DNA from 2 places in the Paenibacillus sp. 10L310 genome. Region 2 is predicted to be linked to the other one. Evidence: a T-box and tRNA genes for the amino acid it is inferred to sense, from the RefSeq annotation. Region 2 holds a T-box; the other holds one or more tRNA genes.
What was found. A T-box is a leader RNA that pairs with one kind of tRNA and senses whether it is charged. The one in region 2 lies ahead of argS (arginine--tRNA ligase), so its partner is inferred to be a tRNA-Arg.
Positions count from the first base shown of each region.

Region 1 (7,652 bases), on a different contig from region 2:
TCCATTGGTGGCATCGATTGAGAAGGGAATGCGAAATGCTGCTGAATCTATGGTGGTTGTATCCGCAGAGGTTCAAGAGGGGATTACACTTGTTCACCAGGCGGGAGCCACATTTGATGAAATTCGTGAGGCGGTTGGGGGCGTAGCGGGGCAAACACAGGAAGTCTCTGCTTCAATTGAGCAAATGTCAACAGGGGTAGAACAGATTAATAGGTCTATGAAAACAATCATGGAAGTGACCGAAACGGGGGCCGCTGGAACAGAAGAAGTGAGTGCATCTTCAGAGGAGCAGTTGTCTGCGATGCAGGAGATTGCTTCCGCAGCCAATGATCTCTCCTTGATGGCAGAACAGTTGCAACAGACCGTCAGTCGTTTCAAAGTGCAATAAATCGAACTGAGTGGAATGTGGATGAAGAACGAGCGCATATGTACAGAGATTCTTATAAAAAAGTAATAAAAGGGTGTCCAAACACAGTAGTTACTGTTTGGGCACCCTTAAATAATTCATCATGCTGAATCAATGCATAACTTGATCTTAACGAATAGCGACTTTATATGTCCGCAACCAGGTATTGATCTGAGTCAGATATGCAAATAACTGTGGCCCAGACATTAACTGTCCGAACCAGGGAAGATTGGAAGCTGCATCTGGTGAAGACGCAAGATTCCGGATCTGAGTTTTGTCGATCAAAGGCAAAATCGGCGAAGTGGGATCATCCAGGATATCAAGTACCTGCTGTTTGACCGCGGCCAGATATTGCGGATTATGTGTTTTAGGATACGGACTCTTTTTGCGATATAACACATCGTCAGGCAGGACACCTTCGAGTGCTTTACGCAGAATACCTTTTTCCCGTCCGCCCGTTATTTTCATTTCCCAAGGGATGTTAAACACATACTGGATCAGACGATGGTCACAGTAAGGTACCCGCACTTCCAGTCCTGCCCCCATGCTCATCCGGTCTTTGCGATCCAGAAGTGTAGGCATGAAACGTGTAATATTCAGGTAGGACATCACCCGCATTTGTGCAGCTTTACCTGTTTCCCCATCCAACAGAGGCACTTCAGCCACTGCATCCGAATAGCGGTCTGCCAAATAATCGAGTGGCCGAATCCATTCCCGAATATCCGGGGATAACAACGCTGCTCGCATATCAGGTGCTACAGACCACGGAAACGTACCGGAGTTCAGCATATCTTCTCGATGGAACCAGGGGTAACCGCCAAACACTTCATCCGCTGCTTCGCCTGAAATGGCAACGGTGGCCCCTTTTTTGATTTCTTTACAGAACAAATAGAGCGAGGAGTCTACATCTGCCATACCTGGCAGATCCCTGACTAACATGGCCTGTGTCAGTGCATGAATCAGTTCTCCGTTCTCAATTTCAATCCAGTGATGGTCGGTCTTGAGTTCATCCACCATTCGCTTAATCCAGGGTCCATCTGCACCCGGCTGAAAGGAATGCGCCTGGAAATGCTTGGCGTTATCCACATAATCGACAGAATACGTACTGATTTGGCCTTGCCCGGTTCGCTTGTAATAATCAACGGCTAATGCAGACAAGGCGCTGGAGTCCAGTCCTCCTGATAAAAGAGAGCATACTGGAACATCCGAAGCCAACTGGCGCTCCAGTGTATCTTGCAAGAGAGAGCGTACCTCTGCTGCCGTCTCTTCCAGGTTCTGTTCGTGGTTCTGGCTTTCCAGTTTCCAGTAGGCATAGGTTCGGATACCGTTTCGGTTATAGATCAGCGCGTGCGCAGGCTTGAGTTCGCTTAGTGAAGAGTATACGCCGTGTCCTGGTGTCCGTGCAGGCCCTACGATAAACACTTCGGCCAATCCTTCCGGGCCAACAGCGGCTTCCACATCAGGGTGAATAAGCAGAGCTTTGGGCTCTGAACCAAATACGAGAGTGTCTTTGTTATTACTGTAGAACAGAGGTTTCACGCCAAGGCGATCTCTTGCGATAAAAACTTGTTCGCGTCCCCCATCCCATATGGCAAAAGCAAAAATACCGTTAAACCGGTCAACACATGCCGGTCCCCACTCAATATAAGAGGCGAGCAACACTTCCGTATCACATTGCGTGCGGAACTGATGCCCCCGCTGGAGCAATTCCTTTTTCAACTCGGGTGCATTGTATAGTTCTCCGTTATACACGACGGTATAGGAGGTATCTCCCTGTAACGCATGCATGGGCTGTGCGCCGTTCTCGGGGTCCATTACACTAAGACGCCGATGTCCAAAGGCACAAGGATTGGAGATCCATGTACCTGAAGCGTCGGGCCCCCGGTTCGACAAGCTATCCGTCATACGGACCAGCAGCTCTGATTCCTGGGTCAAATCCCGATTCCACTGTATGAAGCCGGTAATACCGCACATGGTTTGTTCATCCTTTCTTGGTCGAGTCATTCATCCGTATGGCTGCTTAGTTACTGGCAACCAGCAAATGTTGTCTTTTCGTCAGAGGTCGTAACAAATATATGCCGAAAGCAGGCATAAAATGTCTGTCCTCTTCGGAAACTAGTTCTAGGGACAACGGCCTCAACATGCCTGTGAAGGAGAGAACATGCAATGGACAGTATGAAGTATTATGTGTCTGTCATGGGCCGCTCCGTTATTCCGGATCCGTCGGTAACATCATATGAATGGATCATTCAGGCAACGCCGCAGGAAGCGGAGCAATTACTGGGACTGCTGAGCCTCATGCAGGAAAAGGAGGAAGAGGCCTTTCCTGGCATGGTATTCCCATGGCCAGATACACCGGAGGAGTCCGTAAACCGAGCTTATGAAACGGTATTACAACAGGTGTATCGAGAGATTTACCGATTGGGCACACCAGAGACACGATACCAGATTGAACAAAGTACATGATAAGCACAAAGGAAAAGGAGCGCGATGACGAATGTATGCCATTCAAGATGCCAAAATACGCAGATTAACCGAGGTGGATGGATTGTCTTGTGCAGAGGTTGAAGTGCAGCCTGGAAATGCCGGAGATCCGTCGTTACTTGTATACGTGGCTTCAACACAGCCCGGAAATTCGCTGGAAGTTGTTCGGATTGTACGCAATCACTCCGATTCGGCGATCGACTGGTATAACAATAATATGCATACTGCGTTTGAAGAGGCGACAGATACCGCATTTGAGAACAGCGAAGGTATGACAGTAGAAGAAGATAAAGCTCGGTTTCAAAGTGAGTTGTTTTCCTTTGGTTTACTTGGTCCAACACTTCAGCGTTATCTGATCGGGCAGGCTTAACAGGTAACGCTCCAGCAACACATGTGGCGATAGTGGGATAGAGTTCGATGTTGAGCTATATGTAGATGCGACCTGTTGCTGTTGCTGGTTGCTCTGACTGTATCTGTAACTGGAAAAACCCGCCGTTGTTGAACGGCGGGTTTTGTTATGCGATGGTCAGATCAGGTGGAGATGTGATCAAGCATACTCGCGCAGCACTTGAATCCCTTTAACCACATTGTACACAAAGCTTAATCCGTAAATCACAAAGAATAGAATGACAAACCCAACGGCGGAACCCAGACTATGCGCAGTCACGAAGAAATAAAATAACGGAATGGCAGCGAGAAAGGGGAATACATGTGAGAATAAGGCGCGTTTTGCATGTCCCTCAATGTAATCATCCTTGGCAACAATCCATATAATGATCGGAAACAGGAACGGGGCAAAGAAAATACTAAAGTAGGATAAGGCTGATAAAAGTTGTCTCATGACGATTCTCTCCTTCAATGGATCATTGAAATGTATGTATGCAAAAGATTACCCAGCAATTCTGACATTGAAAATGTCTGATGTTAATCTTACTCTAAATGTCCCAATCTCCTCAATATAACCTGGTTCAAGCTATCATATTCTCCAAGGGACTGAAGTATGAGAATAACACCGAAAAGTACATTTATCGCCTTTGATTACGAATGATGCCTAGTGGCATCATCAACATCGAATATGGAATTCAGCCGAAATATGCGGATGCTTACGAAGGTTGTTTCCTTTGGAAACAATGTAGTTGCTCACGTAGTTTGCCTACGCTCCGCTACTCCATTTCTAGCTTCATTCCATCTTCTCGGTACTGAAAACCGGAGTTTTTGAACCCGCATTTAAGTATAATTATTAATTTTTTATAAAACTATTGAAAAATATAGAAATCAGAGTATAATAAGAACCGCGCCGAAAATTTATTATACATATTTGTCTCAGTAGCTCAGCTGGATAGAGCAACGCCCTTCTAAGGCGTCGGTCGGGGGTTCGAATCCCTCCTGGGACGTAAAAAAGAAGAAGCTTCCTTCGGGAAGCTTCTTCTTTTTCGTTCAGGGGAAGAGAACCCCAACGGTTCGTCGGAGCATTCGCTTCGTTAGCACCACTTCGCAGTCTCGACTGGAAGGAGAGTATCCCTCCTGGGACGTAAAAAAAGAAGAAGCTTCCTTCGGGAAGCTTCTTCTTTTTCGTTCAAGGGAAGAGAACCCCCAATGGTTCGTCGGAGCATCCGCTTCGTTAGCGCTACATCGCAGTCTCGACTGGAAGGAGAGTATCCCTCCTGGGACGTATTAAAAAGAAACTTCCTTCGGGAAGTGTTTTGCGTTCAGAGGAAGTCTTTTATTGGTTATACCTATAAATAATATAGAATTTATATATTTAAGGAATAAACAATTCTATGCCACAATGAGGATATCAATAACGAAAGCGACGGTGGTATCCATGAAATCATTAAATCAATGGGAAGCAGATGAGTATGACAACAAACTGGCTTTTGTGTCCGGATACGGCAAAAATCTGATCTCTTGGCTTCAACCCCAAAAAGGGGAATACATTCTTGATCTGGGTTGCGGGACGGGGGATTTGACGCATGAAATTTCTCTGACTGGAGCTGAAGTTATTGGCATGGATGCATCGACGGACATGATTCGCCGTGCGAGGAAGAAATTCCCTGAACTTGAGTTCGTGGAAGGAGACGGTCATCAGTTTGAGACGAATAGACTGTATGATGCCGTCTTCTCCAATGCAGCCCTGCACTGGATGCGAAGCCCGCGATTAGTGGTGGATAGTATATGGAAATCTTTGAAGCCCGGAGGGCGTTTTGTCGCAGAGTTCGGTGGTAAAGGGAACGTGCAGACCATTGTGAATGCATTAGAGCAGGTTATGGAGCGAAACACGGGCATTCGTGCATCGGAACGCAACCCTTGGTACTTTCCTTCGATCGGAGAATATAGCCATATTTTAGAGCAACGTGGATTTGTGGTGCGACAGGCCTATCACTACGACCGTCCTACGAGACTAGCAGATGGTGAGCAGGGTATAGTAGGCTGGTTGGCTCATTTTGGAGGGGACTATTTTGAGAGTCTCAGTCATGAAGAGATACAACAAATATGCCATGAAACCAGTCAGATCGTGATGTCTCACCTTTGGAAAGATGATGCGATGTATGCTGATTACAAGCGCCTGCGTATTGAAGCCGTGAAGCCAGAATAAAGTAAAATTTTGTGATATGTAGCAATTTTTATCGATGTTAAACGAATTATCGTGATTCTTTGTATACTAATTACGCTTCCCCTATATACCAGGAATCTCTTTCGGATAAAGAGGCTCTTGGTCTTTTTTTTGATGCATTATTTTAAAAATGAAATATTCAAACGACAAATAATTACAAATGGATATTTTTATCATACTGAAGACCCATATAAGTAATTTCTATATCATATTTGTAATTATTTAGAAGGAAAATGTGGTATTTTGATAGAATAATTTACCAAGGGTCAATCTTCTTGCAGATAGGCGGTGAAATTGGAGTGTGTATTGCAGTACGCACAAACAGCAGGAACCCATCATTTGGTGACGTATTCACATTTAAAAGGAGGGGCAAAGCCTTGAGTAAACGATTGATATCCACGTTATTAAGTGTTCTGATGGTCTTTTCCATTATTCTCCCCGCGGCTGGAGCCGCTCCCGCAGATTCAGTTATTCAGCTTGACAACTTACCCAGTACAGCCGAAGCCAAACAATGGAGAGAGATTCTTGCAGGACGGGAAGCGAAACTTGCCGCAGATCCATTTTTGGATAAAAGCTTGGAAGGTCTGGGTGGAGAGAACACCCGAGTGATCGTTGAGCTTTCCAATAAACCTGTTGCAGTAGCGCAAGGTGAATCAACCCTCTCCGGAAAATCTTTTACCTCCTCTATGGAAACAAAGGCTGTGACTCAAGTTGAGCAACAACAACAGTCATTTGTACATAGCCTCACTCAGAAGAAAATCAAACATGAAGTATTGGAAGAATATGCATATGCCCTGAATGGTGTAGCGATTGAGCTTAAAGGAAACCAGGTGGGACAATTGCTTCAAATACCTGGCGTGGTCAGCGTATATCCTGACCTTGAAGTTACAATAGCGCCAGAGACAGATGAAGTGAACCCGTACATGAAAGACACAGCGCCTTTTATTGGTGCACCTGAAGTATGGGATCTGGGTTACAAAGGAAATGGCATCAAAGTGGGTGTCATCGATACAGGGATTGACTATGAACATCCTAATTTGCAGGAAGCTTACAAAGGCGGATGGGACTTTGTTGGAAACGACAATGATCCGTATGAAGCGACATATCAGGAATGGAAAGCTTCGGGTGAACCTGAGTTCAATGCTACTGGAAGCGCCTATTACACCTCCCACGGTACGCACGTAGCGGGTACCGTTGCTGCTCGTGAAGCAGGGGACTACGGTATTGTTGGTGTTGCTCCTGAAGCAGACATTTATGCTTACCGTGTACTTGGACCGTATGGTAGTGGTCAAACCTCATGGGTACTCGGCGGAATTGATCGTTCTGTTCAAGATGGCATGGATGTAATTAATCTCTCGTTGGGTAACGCCGCCAACGACCCGAGTTATATTACTTCAGTTGCTCTGAACAATGCGATGTTGTCTGGTGTGACAGCAGTTGTAGCAAGTGGTAACAGTGGACCCAACCGTTATACTCTCGGTTCTCCGGGTGCGTCTGCAATGGCTATCACGGTAGGTAACTCTACAGGACCTAGCCAGCTGATTACAGCCGATACTCACTTCTGGATTGGTGAGGAAGGCGAAGAGACACAACCTGAACAACAACCGGTGCCAGAGGTTGAACAATCTCCTGAACTGGGGACGGCACCTGGAACAGAAGAGCCTGAAGGTTCAGAGCAAGGTGTACCCGCAACTGCTGATGAGGAAAGTGCAGCGGCTGTGCAGGACGCAGTTTCTAACGAAGCTGAAGTTCCGAATGTAGAAGAAGCTACAAAGGAAGAAAATACTCCATCTGCATCACCTTCTGCACCGGTGGAAGCTTCTCCTGAAGCTGCTCCAGTGGAAGAAGAGTCTGTAATTGCTCCGACTGAAGCTCCACTGGCTATTACAGAGTCGGTTTACCGTCTGGATCTGATGGGATGGAGTCTGTCAGCAGATCCTGAAACTGTTTTGACAGGGAAATATGAGCTTGAATTTGCAACACTGGGTAAGCCAACTGACTTTGAAGGTAAGGATTTTACAGGTAAAGTGGCATTAATACAGCGTGGTGAAATCGCATTTGTAGAGAAAATCGCCAATGCTAAAGCGGCCGGAGCCGTGGCTGTTATTGTATATAACAACATTCCGGGTCCAATCGGTGTAAGTCTGG
Region 1 covers NZ_JBFTKC010000007.1:228,118-235,769, forward strand. The annotation lists gene AC1DE7_RS17640 (methyl-accepting chemotaxis protein) at 1-388, shown strand, start outside; gene asnB (asparagine synthase (glutamine-hydrolyzing)) at 536-2,380, opposite strand; gene AC1DE7_RS17650 (hypothetical protein) at 2,573-2,872, shown strand; gene AC1DE7_RS17655 (hypothetical protein) at 2,904-3,260, shown strand; gene AC1DE7_RS17660 (magnetosome magnetite crystal formation protein family) at 3,438-3,731, opposite strand; tRNA gene AC1DE7_RS17665 (tRNA-Arg) at 4,211-4,284, shown strand; gene AC1DE7_RS17670 (class I SAM-dependent methyltransferase) at 4,716-5,486, shown strand; gene AC1DE7_RS17675 (S8 family serine peptidase) at 5,882-7,652, shown strand, end outside.
Region 1: it has a tRNA-Arg gene. The T-box ahead of argS (arginine--tRNA ligase) is inferred to sense a tRNA for this amino acid. The anticodon was not compared.

Region 2 (7,652 bases):
CCTTGGATAAACGATAGTAATAATACAATAATGAGAGCAGGCATACTTCGACTAAGCAAGGGAATGTACGATTTTTGAAAAAATACACTGATGCCTAATCCCAGCAGTGATAACCCCAAATGTCCTAACCAAGTCATCATCCACTCCTCACCTGTGGGTTGTCTCTCGAACATCCCAGCGAACACGGGATACAGCACAGTGATTGCGGTGAGCATGAATTGCATTATCCAGGCACAGATGAGTTGACTTAATACAACTTTACACCTGCTTCCTGTATGAAGGACAAGTAATTGATACTGCTTTGCAGGTTCGGTATTCATCACCATTACTCCGAGCCAAGCAGCTGCCAGAAATAACAGCATAGCCGTAACACTGTAACTGTCCGCAATAGGGTTGGGTTTGTAGGAATAGATCAGCAGCATGGCGATGATATAAAAGATAACCGGTGCAAAATATTTCTGTGAGCGAATGTGATGCCTTAACAAATATCGGGTCAGATAGATCATTTGACTTCTCCCCCCGCATCATCCATGGAAGAGCTTAAGTCCACAGATTCTGTGACACCTTCACGACTCGCATGTACAGCTGGATGTTGTCCTTCCAGCAGACTTTCCATATGTAATTGACTTTCTTCCTGTTGTACAGACACAACCGAACCTCCGGAAGCCAGAATCATTCTGAGGACATCATCTGTTGATTGTTGAACTACTTTCCAATCCCACAACCAAACATTGGATATCCCTGAGCTTGTATTACGAACTAAAGACAGCACTCCCGGTTGTTGTACAATAGATAGATCGTTAACCAGATCCTCTCCAGCTTTCGTCAGACTTTGAATACGTACAACGGGTTCGCCAGCTTGAAGTATATCTTCACGACTCCAGTAGCGGAGCACGCTGCCTTTCTTCAACACAATCACATGGTCTGCCAAACGTTCAATTAGCAACGGTTCATGACAAGCTGTAACGATGGATGTCCCTTCATTCTTCCATTGCCCCAATAAGGATACAATGCCCTCTTGAGCTGGAATATCCAAGCCTGATAAAGGTTCATCCAGCAGCAAAAGTCCACCCGGTCCAGGTAACAGGGCCTGAATCAAATTTACTTTTTGCAATGTGCCCTTGGATAATAAGGGTAACTTCTGATCGATCGCGGTATCGAGATATAAAAGTTCACTAAGTTCTCTAATCCGCCCACGCAGTATTTCGGGGCGAATGCCCCGAATCCGTCCCATGTCCCACAAGTACTCTCCAGAAGTAAAGGGTAAACGTGGCAGGCCATCTACTGCATACCCATCAGAACCCTTCATTGTGCGCTGGATCGATCCTGTATCGGGTAACAAAATACCTGCCAACATACGTAGCAACGTACTTTTGCCAGAACCGTTTCTGCCAATAAGTACAGCACATTCTCCCTGCTTCACTTCCAGATTAATTTCATCAAGTACTTGAGCATTACCTAATCGCTTGCTCACTCGTTGAAGCAACATACCTCGACCTAATGAGTCTGGTACATCTTGATTGGCTTTCTTGAAAAGTCCACGTTTACTCCATATCACCTGGGATCACATCCGCTCTGGAGCTTGCACACCTAGCAAATGTAAACTGTACGCGAGGCGTTCGGCAGTCCGTTTGGCCAATGCCACTCGGAAGGATCTTACATCAGATGACGCATCCGCAATCCGTTCTGCGTGATAGAAACGGTTGAATGCTTGAGCGACATCTATAGTATATTTGGCAATGACCGAAGGCTCATTCCGATGAATCGCTTTTTCCAAATACTCGGGATAATCACCAAGCAGTTTCAGCAATGCCCATGAGGTATCTCCGATAGGGGATAGAGTGGTTACTGTGTTATTCTCACCTTCCGCAAGGTTGGGTTTAGTCAAAGGGTTTTCATTTTCCACGCGGATCGCCTCTTCTGCCTTGGCAAGCACACTTTGAATCCTGGCATGGGTATACTGCACATAAGGTCCGGTCTCTCCTTCAAAACTCACCGCATCCTCCAAGGAGAAATCCACATCGTTTAACCGATTATTACGCAGATCACCGAAGACAATGGCCCCTACACCGACCGCCTCAGCCACCTTCTGAGGGTTCTCCAGATTCGGGTTTTTCTCCTGAATAATTTGCAAAGCACGAGCAACTGCCTCATCCAACACTTCCTGCAAAAAGACGACTTTACCGCGGCGGGTAGACATTTTCCGTCCCTCAAAACGCATTAATCCAAACGGGATATGTTCACACTTCGCAGACCATTCATGACCCATCCGGGATAGGACCGCAAATACCTGCCGGAAATGTAACTTCTGCTCGCCTCCGACCACGTATAACAACCGATCTGCCTTCATCACCCCATGACGATAAACTGCCGTAGCCAAATCCCGAGTAGGATAGATTGTTGTTCCATCTTTTTTGATAATCAGGCATGGGGGCATGTTCTCATCTTCCAGACGTACCACGAGTGCACCATCACTCTCTTCAAGTAAACCTTTTGCCTTCAGTTCTTCAACCACTGCGCCCATCTTGTCATTGTAAAAGCTTTCTCCCAGCGTATGGTCGAACTGTACATTCAGGCGTTCATACATCCGGTTGAATTCCTTCATGCTCACTTCCACAAAGAACGCCCATAACCGCTGTGCTTCATCATCCCCTTGCTCCAGCTTGCGGAACCACTCGCGTGCCTCAATCTCCAGAGAAGGATCGTTCTCCGCCTCATCGTGGAAGCGCACATACAGTTCCAGGGACGTACGGATCGGGTCTGCCTGCAACGCTTCATCATTGCCCCACCGTTTGTACGCTGCGATCTGCTTGCCAAACTGGGTTCCCCAGTCTCCCAAGTGATTCACACTTACGGAGGTATAACCCGCTTCGTTATACAGCCGATACAGTGCTGCACCGATTACAGTAGAACGCAAATGTCCAATTCCGAAGGGTTTTGCGATGTTAGGGGAAGACATATCAATTACAACACGTGAACCTTGACCAAGCTGAAGCTTACCAAATGCCGCATTCCCCAGTTCTTTCAGCAGATTCGGCGCGAGCTTCTCCCGATTGAAACGGATATTTACATACGGCCCGGCGGGAGTCGCTTCAATTCCAGATGCCTGCAATCCCGTTGCGAGCTCGGTCGCAATGACTGCCGGTGCTTTTTTTAATGACTTCGCTAATACAAAACAAGGGAATGCTGCATCACCCATCTCCGCCTGTGGTGGGACTTCCAGTAATCTCAGAACCTCTTCTTCATTCAAACCCGTTAAAGGGGTAATATCGGCCGCAGCCTGCTTCATCAACATGTCAAACACTCCTTATCCATTCATTATTGGCTGAAATTAAACACAAAAAAGCTCTCGTCTCTAAATAAGAGACGAGAGCTGAATTAACAGTTCCCGCGGTACCACTCTAGGTGAACAGGCTACTCCTAATATGCATCAACATGCATACCAGTAAAACTGTTCCGCTCGATGCGTATAACGGTCGCAAGCCGGGTTACCCTCAGACAGATATGGTCTATCCCAATCGGGATACGCACATCTTTTCGGATAACCATCTCACGGGTGCGGTTCACTCAGGTCATGTCATACCGGCTTCCACCTCTCCCGGCTCGCTGTCATGTATGGATCTGGCTACTCTCCCGATCATTGATATTCTTCAATTCAATTCATTGCCATCATTATACATACCACGATCAGACTTGGCAACCTGCATTAAAAATCCCCTACTGAAAGGCAACACATAGGCACATCGTCTCAGATGCTTGTGTTCACTGCCTTCCCTTAGGGGACAACGGTCATTATCGGTTTAGTTATATATTCCAGTGAAATAATATTTACGCTACTGCTGCCATCAACCGGCAAGCTTCTGCACATCTGCGGCAAGCCTCTGCACATGCTTGGCAGTGATCATGGTGGTGTTTGCCACACTCAGCGGCGCAAGCTTCACAAGCTTTCACACACAATTCGCATATTTCAGCAATGAAATCACTTCCACGTGTCATCGCTTGTGCAGCAAAACTGCAGATCTCCGCACATTCCCGATTCAAACGAATGCAATCACGCAACATCGCCAGATCATATTCTTTCAGACTCGATATGTAACATACGTTGCATGCATTCATGCACTCCAGGCAAGCATCGATACATTGTTGATATTGTTGTTGTGTCATTTAAAGTTACCTCCCAGGCATAGTTTGCTATGCATCTTAATACCCAGTTCGGAGGAATATTGAATCATCTAACCTACTTTATCGCTTCCAATTCCAGTAATTGGTCACGAATGACAGTTTGGTCAAAATGTTCACCTATAAACACAGCAACATTAGGGACATCTCCCTGAGGTGTGATCTTCATGTAATCCGATTCACGGTAGGCATACTGGAACCAGAAACGGCTCGCCGTGTCACTAAACGATAAAATACCTTTCGCTCGATACACGTCTCGTGGCAAAGCAGATACAAATTGTTCAAATGCTTCGCTGTTCACCGGATGACTGAAATAATGCGTATACACCATGACATGTTCGTGTGATGCATGAGGAGCGGAATGCTCGTGACTGTGGGCATGGACATGCCTATGGGATGCGTCAGTATTCGTATCATCGCCTTGGAGTGTATGATCTGTATGTTCATGACCATGATTGCAGCCATGTGTACCACAGGCTTCCGTATGCACATGATGCTCTTGGTGAGCTGGCTTGTCTGCTTCAGAAGCTGAATCACGTACATGCACGTCTGCCCCGCTGCGAAGCAACAGATCCATCTCTACCTCACATTTCACCGTAGGAATTACAGGGGCGAAGCCATTCCATTTTGCCAAAAGCTGCTCCAGATCCTGCAGTTCCTGTGCACTCACCCGATCCGTTTTGTTCAAGAGAAGCACAGACGCACAACGAATCTGCTCCTGCATTAGCTTGAAGGTCTGCCCCTTCTGCTCCTGATACAGACCAGACAGATGTGCTGCATCCACAACAGTAATGAGACTTTTCAGTTCCAGTCGCATGTAGAGTGAGGTCTCCGTTACCGCATCCAGAATCTCCATTGGATTCGCCGCACCGGTGGCTTCAATGATGATCACATCCGGTGATTCCTCTTGAACGAGATCAGCAAGTTGCAATCCCAAGTCACCACGTACGGTACAACAGATGCATCCACCTAACATCTCAGTCATTGGAACGGTGGAATCCACAATCTGACCATCCAGATTAACTTCGCCTAACTCATTCATAACCACTGCGGGACGCAAACCCTGCTGTTGCCAATGTTCGATCAACTGAACAAGCAGTGTTGTTTTGCCACTCCCCAAAAAACCTGACAGTATATATACAGGTATGGATTGTTCTTTTAAAATCGTTTCATTCATGCGTATACACCTCTCTGATTGTCCTTCTTGTAACCTGATCTATCTATATCTAGCGAGTGTACACCATCCCGCATTCGTTGTGCAATAACGTTCAACTCTCCCACAGTACATTGCCTGATTCTACCGGATGGTCTATGCTATGAGGACATGTTGATTGAAGGAGGAAGTTTCATGACTAATTCAGTGGAACAACATCGCCAGGAAGCCCCTGACAGGGTATCGTGCATGATTGTTACAGTGTCTGACACACGAACTAAAGACACCGATACCAGTGGCCAGCTCATGCACCAGCTTTTGAATGAAGCGGGTTATCAGATTGTTGAATACATCATCACACCAGATGAAACGGAGAACATTCGAAGCATCCTGCAAGATGCAGCTGTTCGTGATGATATTGAAGCCGTGCTACTGAGCGGCGGTACAGGGATTGCACCCCGAGATACAACTTATGAAGCAGTATCCTCACTACTCGACAAGGAACTCCCGGGCTTTGGTGAGATCTTCCGTTTTCTCAGTTACACTGAAGATATCGGTTCCGCTGCCATCCTGAGCAGAGCCGTCGCTGGAACGATTGGACGCACAGCCGTATTCTCCATGCCGGGTTCCAAAGGAGCTGTCAAATTGGCCATGGAAAAACTCATTCTGCCCGAGTTGCGGCATGTCATGCGTGAAATATATAAACCCGTCTGAAAGATCAGACGGGTTTTTCGGGTTTATTTTCAGCTGTACGGTAAGGATTGAAAGTTTTCTGTGCTCCCATCTTCTCTTACCTTAGTTGCCCCAACACATGTTGGAACACCTGCATAACATCCTGTTCATACTTGTCCTTTTCCCCACCGGAAGCTGTATAAACGAGTGAGACGTACCCTTTGCTACGAATCGTTGTCCGGCCAAGCGCATTCTCCAAGACAGCCTCATCACGATTCTCACTATACATTTGTTTCATGCTGGCCGCCCGGGTTGTCGCATCACTGAAAATATGGACTTTCACGATGTGTCTGCCACTTCCATTCAACAAATACATATAAGAGATCCCGCCATGGTCGTCATCGGCAGACATGTTATTCATAAGTTGAATGCCTTTTGCTTCAAAACTCTTACTGATCTCACTCACCAATTCACCGTTTAATCCGTGTCCTTGACTCTGTGCCCGCACATTTCCTTCATCTGTCGCTTCGCGGGTGTAGACCTTCCGCTCCTGTTCAATGGATGATGCCGAACAAGCCACCAGGGACCAGACACTCGTGATCAACACGCCACTTACAAGTACCGACTTCATTGTTCTTCCAACCAGACTTCGGCCTTTTCTACCAAACCACATGCCAATCCTTCCTTTCCAGCCACGTGTACTGTGACCCAATCAGGTAGAATTAGCATGTCTAAGGACTTAGAATCTTATGCGGATGGCAGATCTGATATTGTATTGACCACCGTACGACCTACTGCACCACCTTGGAGTATCGTCTCTAGCGTATGAGACAATTGATCTAGAGAAATCTCCCGGATTCCCAGTTCCAGTGCGCGCTCCGGTTTCCATTCTCCCCCGAGCAGTTTCCACAATCGTTCCCGACGTTCCATCGGACAATATACAGAGTCTATACCAATAAGCTGGATGCCACGCAAAATAAACGGAAGTACCGTGGATTCAAAAGCTGTGCCTCCAGTTAACCCGGATACCGCTACCGCACCTCCGTATTGAATCTGTTTTAATCGCTCCGCAAGAGCCGGTCCTCCTGTTGGATCAACAACTCCCGCCCATAGCTGTTTCCCCATCGCTCCTTTAGCTGGAGTATCAGCTTCTTCACGAGTAATGACCTCTGAGGCTCCCAAGTTTCTAAGCAATGGCTCCTCCTGCTCCTTCTTGCCTGTGCTGGCTGTTACTTCAAAGCCAAGCTTCGCCAGAATCGCTACTGCCATACTGCCAACACCACCCGTTGCACCCGTAACCAGAACCTTGCCCATCTCCGGTGTCACTCCAGCCTGTAACAGCGCATCTACCGAAAGTGCAGCCGTAAATCCTGCGGTTCCAATTGCCATGGCCTCTTTCTCACTGAGACCTGGTGGCAGAGGTACCAGCCATTCACTGCGCAGACGCGCATACTCGCTGTACCCTCCGTAATGGGATACGCCAGGTTCAAATCCTGTACTGATCACCCGATCTCCTGGTGCAAAACGTCCACTTACCGACTCTTCTACCGTTCCGGCCAGATCAATTCCCGGTACCATCGGGTACTCACGAACGACACCGCCTTTGTCAAGGGTAGCGAGTCCGTCTTTATAATTGACACTGGAATAC
Region 2 covers NZ_JBFTKC010000001.1:1,113,874-1,121,525, reverse strand. The annotation lists gene AC1DE7_RS05355 (hypothetical protein) at 1-506, opposite strand, end outside; gene AC1DE7_RS05350 (ATP-binding cassette domain-containing protein) at 503-1,558, opposite strand; gene argS (arginine--tRNA ligase) at 1,565-3,295, opposite strand; T-box leader at 3,360-3,650, opposite strand; gene AC1DE7_RS05340 (four-helix bundle copper-binding protein) at 3,829-4,164, opposite strand; gene AC1DE7_RS05335 (CobW family GTP-binding protein) at 4,238-5,356, opposite strand; gene AC1DE7_RS05330 (MogA/MoaB family molybdenum cofactor biosynthesis protein) at 5,528-6,046, shown strand; gene AC1DE7_RS05325 (hypothetical protein) at 6,123-6,677, opposite strand; gene AC1DE7_RS05320 (oxidoreductase) at 6,752-7,652, opposite strand, start outside.